Regions from separate parts of the Enterobacter cloacae complex sp. genome, predicted to be linked through region 1. Evidence: predicted binding sites of a transcription regulator. Region 1 holds the regulator's gene; each other region holds the start of a gene.
The links. Region 1 encodes PurR, which represses purine synthesis genes. Its sites were predicted from a motif close to CANGCAAACGTTTGCNTG; they were not measured.

Region 1 (4,194 bases):
CGGCCTGGATGAAGCGCAGCACGAGGAGCCAGGCGGCATCGCGGACCCACAGCATGCCCAGACAGCCTACGGCAAAAATTGCCAGTCCCAGCAACAGGACGGGTTTACGGCCAAAACGATCCGAGAGCGGCCCCCAGAGCAGTTGCGCCAAGGCAAAGCCTGCGAGGAACAAACTCAGGCTGGCGCTGATGGCGGCGGCAGGGGTTTGCAAATCTTCCTGCATCGCGGCGAACGCGGGCAGATACATATCGGTCGCCAAAAAGCCCAGCACGCTTAAGCCGCCGAGCCAGACTAAAAATCCTTTCCTGGGTTGCACTGTTTATTCTCCTGAGGAGGCAGGTGTACGTTGGCGCAGAGTGTAGGAGGTGCAAAGCAGCTTGTGAAACGCTAATATTTGGCGGGTGAATTCAAAAATTTTGCAGGCAAAAGATGTGGTCAGATTATTCTCTTGAAGTGGTCGATGCCGTGGCGCGTAACGGCAGCTTTACCGGTGCCGCCCAGGAGCTGCATCGCGTTCCCTCGGCCATCAGCTATACGGTGCGTCAGCTGGAAGCGTGGCTGGCGGTCCCGCTGTTTGAGCGGCGCCATCGCGACGTGGAGCTCACGCCGGCCGGCGCGTGGTTTTTGAAAGAGGGGCGGTCTGTTATCAAAAAAATGCAGATCACCCGCGAGCAGTGCCAGCAGATCGCCAACGGCTGGCGCGGTCATCTTTCCATCGCGGTGGATAACATCGTTAAGCCGGAACGCACCCGGCAGATGATCGTCGATTTCTATCGTCATTTCTCCGACGTCGAACTGCGCGTTTCACAGGAGGTGTTTAACGGCGTCTGGGATGCGCTGGCGGACGGCAGGGCAGAGATGGCGATTGGCGCCACCCAGGCGATCCCGGTTGGGGGGCGCTACGCGTTTCGCGACATGGGCATGCTGAGCTGGACCTGCGTGGTCGCGCGCGATCATCCGCTGGCGGCGCTGGAAGGGCCGCTGAGCGATGACACCTTACGCAACTGGCCCTCGCTGGTGCTGGAAGATACGTCCCGTTCGCTGCCGAAGCGCATTACCTGGCTGCTGGATAATCAGCGCCGCGTGGTCGCGCCGGACTGGGAGTCGTCAGCCACCTGCCTGAGCGCGGGGCTGTGCGTTGGCATGGTGCCGGTGCATTTTGCGCGTCCGCGCATTGACGCGGGGGAGTGGGTGGCTCTGACGCTGGAAAATCCCTTCCCGGACGCCGCGTGCTGTCTGACGTGGCAGCAAAACGACGTATCGCCCGCCATGGCCTGGCTGCTGGATTATTTGGGAGACAGCGAAACGCTGAACCGGGAGTGGTTACGGGGACCAGCGTAGCTGGCCCCGTAAAAGGATTAACGACGGTAGTCGCGGAACGGACCGTCCGCAACGGAACGGCGTTCAATCAGGCGCGGGTGCACTTCAATGGACTGGGACTGTTCACGCTTGTTGACGATCCTGTCCATCAGCATATTGAAGGCGGTTTCACCCAGCGAATCTTTCGGCTGGTGAATGGTGGTCAGCGCCGGCGTAAAGAAGCGGGCGTTGCGCACGTTATCATAGCCGATCACCGAGATATCCTGCGGGACGCGCAGGCCGAGTTCATCTGCCGCACAGAGGGCGCCCATGGCCATGATATCGCCGCCGCAGAACACAGCGGTAGGGCGATGCGGCTGGGAGACGATCTGCTGCATGGCGCGATAGCCCGACTCCGGCTCGAAATCGCCCTGAACAATCCAGTTTTCCGGCACGGTAATCAGCGCCTCTTCCATCGCCTTCATGAAACCGGCCAGGCGGCCAGCACCGGTGTTACGCTCCAGCGGGCCCGGGATCACGCCAATTTCACGGTGACCGCGTTCCACCAGGTAACGCCCCGCCATGTAGCCGCCTTCAAAAGCGTTATCGATAACGGAGTCGGTGAAGTCGGCGCGCGCTTCGCCCCAGTCCATCACCACCATCGGAATGTGGCGATACTCTTCCAGCATGGAAAGGACCGACTCTGGGTATTCAGAACACATCACCAGCAGGCCGTCGACGCGCTTTTGCGCCATCATCGACAGATAAGCGCGCTGTTTCTCAATGTTGTTCCACGCGTTGCCCAGAATCAGGGTATAGCCCTTCTGGAAGCAGTTTTTTTCAACGGCTTCGATAATTTCAGCAAAGTAGGCCGCTTCACTGCTGGTGGCCAGCAGGCCAATCGATTTGGTGTGATTAACCTTCAGGCTACGCGCGACCGCACTAGGCGAGTAGTGAAGTTCTTTGATCGCTGCCCAGACGGCATTGCGCGTCTCTTCAGCGACAAAACGCGTTTTGTTAATAACATGTGATACGGTTGTGGTGGAAACGTTTGCGCGTTTTGCTACGTCTTTAATTGTTGCCATTAAATGTCACTCCAGACCATATCCTAAGCTCCTGAAACCATTGAAGGTAAACGTTTGCCTTCTCTCACCCTTATTACGCAATCTTGAGTTGCGACACGCCGGGAAAACGACACAGGACGTCAGGAGGGGGTCAGTGGCCGGTACGCTAATAAATTTAGCGTGGAATTTTGTCCTATCTTGATGAAAAGGGGAAGAGGTAAAGTGGATATCCGCTTAAATCCTGGAAGATTTTTGACCTGAACTGTGTAAAAATGAGCAGGCTCACTTTTCGTAGGGTGAATAAAAGGAGAAAAATTGATGAGTACCGATCTGAAGTTTTCGCTGTTTACCACCATTGTTGTTCTTGCCCTGATTGTTGCGGGTGGTTTAACCGCTGCGCTGCACTGATTTAGATGGAGGGAGAATTTTCTCCCTCGCTTGCCGCTATTGTTATCTTTCCGGCAAAAATCTTTTGCCAAAATGTTAACTTCTCATTTTTTGTGATTGATGTCATGCTTTTGACTTCTTAATTCTGTGCCGGGTAACGGCACGGTATCCGGAGTTTATTCATGAAAATCAATTTTCCCCTGCTGGCCCTGGCGATTGGCGCCTTTGGGATTGGCACCACTGAATTCTCCCCGATGGGGTTATTGCCTGTTATCGCCCGGGGCGTGGATGTCTCTATCCCTGCGGCCGGTATGTTGATTAGCGCCTACGCGATCGGCGTGATGGTGGGCGCGCCGCTGATGACGCTGCTGCTTTCGCACCGCGCGCGCCGCAATGCGCTGATTTTCCTGATGGCGATTTTCACCCTGGGCAACGTGCTTTCCGCGATTTCGCCGGATTACACCACCCTGATGCTTTCCCGTATTCTGACCAGCCTGAACCATGGCGCCTTCTTCGGGCTGGGCTCGGTTGTTGCCGCCAGCGTGGTGCCAAAACATAAGCAGGCCAGCGCGGTAGCCACCATGTTTATGGGGCTGACCATCGCCAATATCGGCGGTGTTCCCGCCGCCACCTGGCTGGGAGAAGCTATCGGCTGGCGTATGTCTTTCCTCGCAACCGCCGGACTGGGCGTGGTCGCGATGGTCGCGCTGTTCTTCTCACTGCCGAAAGGAAGTGCGGGAGAACGTCCGGAAGTACGTAAAGAGCTGGCGGTGCTGATGCGTCCCCAGGTGCTTTCCGCGCTGCTCACCACGGTACTGGGGGCGGGGGCGATGTTTACGCTCTACACCTATATCTCCCCGGTGCTGCACGACATTACCCATGCAACGCCACTCTTTGTTACCGCGATGCTGGTGCTGATTGGTGTCGGGTTCTCGATTGGCAACTATCTCGGCGGCAAATTTGCCGACCGCTCCGTGAGTGGGACGCTGAAAGGCTTCTTAACGCTGCTGATCGTCATCATGGTGGCGATCCCGTGGCTGGCGCGTAACGAAGTGGGCGCCGCGGTTGCCATGTTGGTGTGGGGCGCCGCAACCTTTGCCGTGGTGCCGCCGTTGCAGATGCGCGTGATGCGTGTTGCGCATGAGGCGCCGGGGCTCTCATCGTCCGTGAATATCGGTGCGTTTAACCTGGGCAATGCGCTGGGAGCCGCTGCGGGCGGGGCGGTGATTTCCGGTGGTTTAGGTTACAGCTTTGTGCCGGTGATGGGGGCGATCATTGCCGCACTCGGCCTGCTGCTGGTGCTGATGTCCGGGCGTAAACAGCCAGAAGCGGTGTGTACGGCGGAATAAACAAAAACGCAGAAGGGTTGCCCCTTCTGCGTGTCCCTTACGCGGCGAAGTTCTTCGCAACAAATTCCCAGTTAACCAGTGCCCAGAAGTGCTCC
Region 2 (4,194 bases), 1.8 Mb from region 1:
TTGGCGACTGCTTAAGCCGATATCCACCTTTTTAGCGACCAGCGTGCCCGGTTTGCCATCTCGTCCAAAGGTGACGTTTTCCAGAAGGATGTGAGAAGGGGATGAAAATCGGTGATCCATCAGGTCAAAGTTGAGCTCGTAATCGGTATTCACCGTGATCCAGCTGCTGACCTGCGATGCGCCCCAGCGGGTCTGGAGCAGAAAATAAAAGGCGAGCACTACGATGAGCAGGGCTACCAGAAGATAGATGAGCAGCTTTCCAATAAATTTCATGGTCTTCCTTCCCGCGAAACGTACATAAAGGAGTTATGCACGATTTATGCGCAATGCTCAAGGCGGGAATGGTGCAAAGAGGTGTCACGGCAGGCATTGACAGCCTGCCGTGAGGGGGATCAGTTCTTTTCAGGCGGGAAAACGAGGTTCAGCACGATAGCGGTAATACCGCCCGCGGCGATGCCGGAAGAGAGCAGGTTTTTCACCCAGTCCGGAGCAAACTGCAAAATCATCGGCTGCTGGGAGACGCCCAGACCCACGGCGAGCGACAGCGCGATAATCATGATTGCGCGGCGGTTCAGCGGCTCGCGGGAGACGATACGCACGCCGGAGGCGGCAATGGTGCCAAACATGACCAGCGTCGCGCCGCCCAGTACCGGCTCAGGAATGTGCTGCACAAACCCGCTCACTGCCGGGAACAGCCCGAGGACGACCAGCATCAGCGCCACCACGAAGCCCACGTAGCGGCTGGCCACGCCGGTCAGCTGGATCACGCCGTTGTTCTGGCCAAAGCAGGAGTTCGGGAAAGTGTTGAATACCGCCGAGACAAACGAGTTCAGCCCGTTTGCCAGCACGCCGCCTTTGAGGCGTTTCATGTACAGCGGGCCAGAGACCGGCTGCTCGGAAACGTCGGAGGTGGCGGTGATATCGCCGATGGTTTCCAGCGAGGTAATCATAAAGACCAGCATCAGCGGCAGCAGCAGACTCCAGTCAATGCCCAGGCCGTAGTAGAGCGGCGTTGGCACGGTAATCAGCGCGCTGTTGGTCGGTGCGGTGTTTTCCGGCAGCATACCCAGCGCCCACGCCAGCAGGTAACCGGCCGCCATGGCGATCACCAGTGATGCAACGCGCAGGTACGGGTTACGCTGGCGGTTAAGCAGAATAATGATCGCCAGCACCACGCCTGCCAGCAGCAGGTTTTTCGGGGCGCCAAAGGTATGGTCGCTCATTGCCGCGTAGCCGCCCCCGATGGAGGTCAGGCCTACCTGAATCAGCGACAGGCCGATAATCATCACCACCACGCCGGAGACCAGCGGGGTGATTACCCGGCGCGCCAGGTGCAGAACGCGGGAGATAATCATCTCCGTGCAGCTTGCCAGCATCAGGGTGCCGAAAAGCGCCGCCATCATGGTCGGGACGTCCGCGCCGCCGGTTTTTAGCGCCGTACCGCCCATGATCAGCGGTGCCACAAAGTTAAAGCTTGTGCCCTGAATCGACAGCAAGCCCGATCCCACCGGACCCCAGGCCTTAATTTGAATGATGGAGGCCACGCCGGAGGCGAACAGAGACATACTGATGATGTGCTGCGTATCCTGTGCCGGTAACCCCAGCGCCTGGCAAATCAGCAGCGCCGGCGTAATTACCGCCACGAACATCGCCAGCAGGTGCTGACAGGCGGCAAAGAGGGTTTGAGGCAGCGGGGGACGATCTTCAAGGCGGTAAATCAGTTCGCTGTTTTGCTTCTTCGCAATCGGTTGCGCATCAGAAGACTCCAGAGTGTTAACAGACATCGGCGGCAATCCCACGGTGGAAAAGCGGGCATTTTAGCTGACCACCTGGTAAAAGCAAACGATTGCCAGCAAAAAAAAGAGAGAAAATCTGCCGGTGTGAGCAGGTTTTCTACAACCAACAGGAAAAAAAAATTACACTTTTCGCGCCGGCGGCTCATGACGAGCATCACCCGGCCCAGGATAACGCCGCGTGTGTATGGAACACGCGCATAACAGGAGCCTTCTATGATTCATCTCGATACGTTGTCGACCCTTGTTGCCGCAACGCTGGTTCTTCTGCTTGGTCGCAAGCTGGTACACAGTGTTTCCTTTCTGAAAAAGTACACCATTCCTGAACCCGTCGCCGGTGGATTGCTGGTGGCGCTGGCCCTGCTGGTGCTGAAAAAAAGCATGGGCTGGGAAATCGATTTTGATATGTCCCTGAAAGATCCGCTGATGCTGGCCTTCTTTGCCACTATCGGCCTGAACGCCAACCTCGCAAGCCTGCGTTCGGGCGGCAAGGTGCTGGGCGTTTTTCTGATTGTCGTGGTGGGCCTGCTGCTGATGCAAAACGCCATCGGCATCGGTATGGCGTCGCTGCTGGGGCTGGATCCGCTGATGGGCCTGTTGGCGGGGTCGATTACCCTCTCAGGCGGCCACGGAACGGGCGCGGCGTGGAGCAAGCTGTTTATCGAACGCTATGGCTTTGAAAACGCAACGGAAGTGGCGATGGCCTGCGCGACCTTTGGTCTGGTGCTTGGCGGCCTGATTGGTGGCCCGGTGGCGCGCTATCTGGTGAAGCACTCCACCACGCCGGAAGGCAGACCAGACGATGAAATGGTCCCGACCGCGTTTGAAAAACCGGACGTTGGCCGCAGCATCACCTCGCTGGTGATGATTGAAACCATCGCCATGATTGCCATCTGCCTCACCGTGGGCAAAATCGTTGCGCAATGGCTGGCGGGAACGGCGTTCGAACTGCCAACCTTTGTCTGCGTGCTGTTTATCGGGGTGATCCTGAGTAACGGTCTGGCGCAGATGGGCTTCTACCGCGTCTTTGAACGCGCGGTGTCCGTGCTCGGGAACGTCAGCCTGTCGCTGTTCCTGGCGATGGCGCTGATGAGCCTCAAGCTGTGGGAACTCGCCTCGCTGGCGCTGCCGATGGTGGCGATTCTGGCGGTGCAGGCCGTGTTTATGGCGCTGTATGCCATCTTTGTCACCTGGCGGATGATGGGCAAAAACTACGATGCGGCGGTGCTGGCGGCAGGACACTGCGGGTTTGGACTGGGGGCAACGCCAACGGCCATCGCCAATATGCAGGCGATCACTGAACGATTCGGCCCGTCGCACATGGCGTTCCTGGTGGTGCCGATGGTGGGCGCATTCTTCATTGATATCGTCAACGCGCTGGTCATTAAGCTCTACCTGATGCTGCCGATGTTTGGCTGACCGTCAGGCGTTGGAATACCGCTCGGTTTCCGGCATCCAGCGTTCAATCAACGCTGCCGCCTGTTCGGGGTAGCGTTCATGAATATGGCGCGCAAGGCGTTGTACTTCGGGGATCATGGCCTGATCGCGCAGCAAATCCGCCACTTTAAACTCGGCGTTACCCGTCTGACGCGTGCCCAGCAGTTCGCCCGGGCCGCGGATCTCCAGATCTTTTTGCGCAATGACGAAGCCGTCATTGCTGTCGCGTAAGACCTGCAACCGCATCTGCGCGGTTTTCGACAGCGGGGCTTTGTAGAGCAGTACGCAGTGAGAAGCGATCGCGCCACGGCCCACGCGGCCTCGCAGCTGGTGGAGCTGCGCAAGACCCAGGCGCTCCGGGTTCTCAATAATCATCAGGCTGGAGTTTGGCACGTCCACGCCCACTTCAATGACCGTCGTGGCGACCAACAAATGCAGCTCACCCTGCTTGAACGACTGCATCACCGCCTGCTTCTCGGCGGGCTTCATGCGCCCGTGCACCAGACCAACGTTCAGCTCCGGCAGGGCGAGCTTCAGCTCTTCCCACGTGGCTTCGGCGGCCTGGGCTTCCAGCAGCTCAGACTCTTCAATCAGGGTACAGACCCAGTAAGCCTGGCGGCCTTCCTGCGTGCAGGCGTTGCGCACACGGTCAATAATGTCGCTGCGGCGCGTGTCCGGAATGGCGACCGTGGTCACCGGCGTACGGCCCGGCGGCAGTTCGTCGATAGTGGAGGTATCCAGATCGGCATAGGCCGTCATCGCCAGGGTGCGCGGGATAGGCGTGGCGGTCATGATCAGCTGATGCGGATGGAAGCCCTGTTGCAGGCCTTTCTCCCACAGCGCCAGACGCTGATGCACACCAAAGCGGTGCTGTTCGTCGATAATGACCAGCGCCAGGCCGTTAAACTGCACCTGTTCCTGGAAAATAGCGTGCGTGCCGACAATCATCTGCACCTGCCCGCTG
Region 3 (4,194 bases), 300 kb from region 1:
GATGGTGTCGTCGTCCAGATGAGCGATCAGACGGTCTGCGGCTTGCCAGGCCTCGTCGTTGGTTTCGCGTACAATCACATGCAGGCGAATACCGAAGCGTACCTTACGACCATGTTCTGCGGCTTTAGCGCGTACCTGGGCAATTTTCTCTTTGACCAGCTCCGGCGGCTCGCCCCAGGTCAGATAGAGATCGACCTGCTCGGCCGCCAGCGCCTGCGCCACGTCAGACGATCCGCCGAAATAGAGGGGAGGGCGCGGCTGCTGTACCGGCGGGAAGTAGAGCTTCGCATCGCGAACGTGGATATGTTTTCCTTCGAAGGTAACGGTTTCCCCTTCCAGCAGACGCCGCCAGACGCGGGTGAACTCTGCGGAAGCTTCATAACGCTCGGTGTGATCGAGGAAGACGCCGTCGCCCGCCAGCTCCTGCGGATCGCTGCCCGTCACCAGGTTGAACAGCGCGCGTCCGTTAGATAGCCTGTCCAGCGTTGCCGCCTGGCGCGCCGCGACGGTGGGAGACACTACGCTCGGGCGCAAGGCTACCAGGAACTTCAGGCGCTGGGTGACGGGGATCATGGATGCGGCAACGAGCCACGCATCCTCACATGAACGGCCCGTCGGGATCAGCACCCCGGTAAAACCGATGCGATCTGCCGCCTGGGCGATCTGCTGTAAATAGCCGTGATCGACCGGGCGGGCGCCTTCTTCTGTACCAAGATAGTGTCCATCACCGTGGGTGGGTAAAAACCAGAAAAGATTCAGACTCATGATTTTTTTCCTTCAATGCCAGCGGGTTGCCAGATGCGTTCGCGAATATTCACCTGCTTTGGAACCAGGCGGTTTTGATAAAAGAGATCGGCCGTTTGCTGCTGAAGCGCGGCAACGTGGGCGTTAACCGGCGCAATGGTGGTGGGTGGACGATGATCAAGATACGTGGCGATCACCGGTTCAGGTAAGCCCATGGTTTTTGCCAGCAACGTGATGCTCTGCTGACGCTGGCTCTGGGTCAGCGCATCGGCCTGGGTAAAGGTATCCAGCACCTGCTGAATAAAGGCGCCATTTTTCTCTGCGTACGGACGTGCCGCCAGGTAGAACGAACCGGTCTGCTTCAGGGTAGTGCCGTCTTTAAGCACCCTTACCCCGCCCTGCAACAGCGCGGCGGAGTAGTACGGATCCCAGATTGCCCAGGCATCGACGTTCTTTTGCTGAAACGCCGCGCGCGCATCGGCAGGCGTCAGGTATACGGGCTGGATATCGGTGAATTTAAGGCCGGCTTCCTGCAACGCGCGCAGCAGCAGGTTGTGCGAGCTGGAACCTTTCTGGAATGCAACCTTATGGCCTTTAAGATCGGCGACGCTTTTAATATCGCTGTTTTCCGGTACCAGGATCACCTCTGCCTTCGGCTTGGCGGGCTCAACGCCAACGTAAACCAGATCCGCCCCGGCAGCCTGAGCAAAGATAGGCGGGATATCGCCGGTGCTGCCTAAATCAATACTCCCGACGTTCAGCGCCTCCAGCATCTGTGGTCCGGCGGGAAACTCGACCCAGGAAAATGTGGTCTCCGGAAAGCGCGTCTCCAGCAGCGCATGGCTTTTCGCCAGCACCATGCTGATGCTACCTTTCTGATAACCGATACGCAGGCTCTCCGGCGCGGCCTCAGCCGCCTGAGCCAGTGATGCCACTGCCAGCAGTCCTGCCAGCCCGATACGGGTAACGGTTTTAAACATGGGCCACTCCTTGTGATTGATGACTTGCCGCTGCGTGACGATCCCGGCGGTTCAGGGCATGCCAGAAGGTTTCAAGCGCGCCGTCGAGGCGGGTTTGCAGGTTCGGCGTAAAATGCGGTTTATGCTGGTAATCAATCACCTGTGAGTCGTCAGCGAACACGCCATGCAGGATCTCCTGGGCTTTCAGCGCGTTCAGAACCGGCTTGAGGGCATAATCTACCGCCAGCAAATGGGCGACCGTGCCGCCCGTGGCCAGCGGCAGGACGACCTTGCCGTCCAGGGCGCGTTCGGGCAGCAGATCGAGCAGCGTTTTCAGCGCGCCGGAAAAAGAGGCTTTATAAATCGGTGTCGCGACGATCAGCCCGTCAGCACTCTTAAACTGTTCGATCAGGGTTTTCAGCGCCGGGCTGTCAAAACGGGCGTAGAGCAGATCTTCAGGCGCGAAATTGTGTAAATTCCAGTGACACACTTCCACATCCAGAGCATTAAGCTTTTCGCGAGCGTATTCCAGCAGAGCGCTGGAGCGTGAGGGGAAGCGTGGGCTTCCGGCCAGAGTAATGACGCGCATGGTTGCTCCTTATAACTAATTGTTTGCTTTTATCTAACATTCATAACAATTTTCAGGAGTGTGACATTGCGTGGTTATTCCACTAAATGATTTATCCTCAGGATGAATGCTGAAAAATGCATAAGAAGCGTGCCGATAAGTAAACGATTGCGTTTTAAACGGCTTTTTTTGCCACAGGTCAATTCCCTTTCCGGGCGGGATCGCACATAATCCCCTCCCGGTTTGCACACCGGGAATCCAGGAGAGTTCATGTACTACCCCTTCGTTCGTAAAGCCCTTTTCCAGCTCGATCCTGAGCGCGCTCATGAATTTACATTTCAGCAGTTACGCCGTATTACAGGAACGCCTCTGGCCGCGCTGGTGCGTCAAAACGTGCCGGAAAAACCCGTTCAGTGCATGGGCCTGACGTTCAAAAATCCACTGGGCCTGGCGGCCGGTCTGGATAAAAATGGCGAATGCATTGATGCACTCGGTGCGATGGGCTTTGGCTCGATCGAAATCGGGACGGTGACGCCGCGCCCGCAGCCGGGAAATGACAAGCCCCGTCTGTTCCGCCTGGTTGAAGCCGAGGGGCTGATCAACCGCATGGGCTTTAATAACCTTGGCGTCGATCGTCTGGTTGAGAACGTAAAAAAAGCCCATTTTGATGGCGTGCTGGGTATTAATATCGGCAAAAATAAAGACACCCCAGTCGAGCAGGGTAAAGATGACTATCTGATTTGTATGGAAAAAGTCTATGCCTATGCGGGTTATATCGCGGTGAATATATCATCGCCTAACACCCCAGGGCTGCGTTCATTACAATATGGCGAAGCGCTCGACGATCTTCTTAGCGCCATTAAAAATAAACAAACGGCGCTACAGGCGATCCACCATAAATATGTCCCGGTCGCGGTTAAGATCGCCCCGGATCTTTCGGTTGAAGAATTGATCCAGGTTGCCGACAGTTTAGTTCGCCATAATATTGACGGTGTGATTGCGACCAATACAACCCTCGACCGTTCCCTCGTTCAGGGAATGAAAAACTGTGACGAAGCGGGTGGATTAAGCGGACGTCCGGTTCAATTAAAGAGCACTGAAATTATTCGCGCACTGTCTGCGGAATTAAAAGGCCAGCTGCCGATTATTGGCGTGGGCGGCATTGATTCCGTCATTGCTGCACGTGAGAAGATGGCGGCTGGTGCATCACTGGTGCAAATTTATTCCGGCTTTATTTTCAAAGGGCCGCCGTTGATTAAAGAAATCGTCACGCATATCTAATCTTTTCTCTTAATCAGACAACCAGGGCTTTATTTCCAGCCCTGGTTGTTTTATATTCCGTCATTGTTGCTTATTTAGACATTATAGTCTTTTATTACTAGTGTTATAAGCGAAGCGGCAAACAGGACATTTTTAGTACAGGACGTTTTGGGGACGGGAGAAAAACATGCGAATTAAACCTGACGATAACTGGCGCTGGTATTTTTGTGAAGAGCATGACCGCATGATGCTCGACTTAGCCAATGGCATGTTGTTTCGTTCTCGTTTTGCGCGCCGAATGTTAACCCCTGACGCGTTTGCTCCTTCAGGCTTTTGCGTTGACGACGCTGCGCTCTATTTCTCTTTCGAAGAAAAATGCCGCGACTTCGATCTCTCCAAAGAACAGCGCGCTGAACTGGTTTTAAATGCGCTGGTGGCGATCCGTTTCCTGAAACCACAAATGCCGAAAAGCTGGCATTTCCTCGCGCACGGTATGAGCTGGACCCCGGCTACCGGCGATGCGGCAAGCGTCAATCTGAGCGATACCGAAGAAGAGGTGAATTTGCTGGTGGTTGAACCCGGTGAAAACGCCGCGCTCTGCCTGCTGGCCCAACCCGGCGTGACCATTGCCGGGCGAGTGATGCAGTTAGGCGACGCCATCAA

Region 2: a site for PurR is predicted at 1,836-1,853, ahead of DBR02_RS11100 (nucleobase:cation symporter-2 family protein). Genes of this name have one in related genera too.
Region 3: a site for PurR is predicted at 2,429-2,446, ahead of pyrD (quinone-dependent dihydroorotate dehydrogenase). Genes of this name have one in related genera too.

The regions. Positions count from the first base shown of each region.
Region 1 is NZ_LT991957.1:4,045,976-4,050,169, forward strand. It holds gene punC (purine nucleoside transporter PunC) at 1-316, opposite strand, end outside; gene punR (DNA-binding transcriptional activator PunR) at 430-1,341, shown strand; gene purR (HTH-type transcriptional repressor PurR) at 1,359-2,384, opposite strand; gene cydH (cytochrome bd-I oxidase subunit CydH) at 2,682-2,771, shown strand; gene DBR02_RS19965 (MFS transporter) at 2,933-4,099, shown strand; gene sodB (superoxide dismutase [Fe]) at 4,137-4,194, opposite strand, start outside.
Region 2 is NZ_LT991957.1:2,216,986-2,221,179, forward strand. It holds gene DBR02_RS11095 (AsmA family protein) at 1-273, opposite strand, end outside; gene DBR02_RS11100 (nucleobase:cation symporter-2 family protein) at 393-1,784, opposite strand; gene gltS (sodium/glutamate symporter) at 2,010-3,212, shown strand; gene recG (ATP-dependent DNA helicase RecG) at 3,216-4,194, opposite strand, start outside.
Region 3 is NZ_LT991957.1:3,750,252-3,754,445, forward strand. It holds gene ssuD (FMNH2-dependent alkanesulfonate monooxygenase) at 1-765, opposite strand, end outside; gene DBR02_RS18405 (sulfonate ABC transporter substrate-binding protein) at 762-1,724, opposite strand; gene ssuE (NADPH-dependent FMN reductase) at 1,717-2,292, opposite strand; gene pyrD (quinone-dependent dihydroorotate dehydrogenase) at 2,542-3,552, shown strand; gene zapC (cell division protein ZapC) at 3,719-4,194, shown strand, end outside.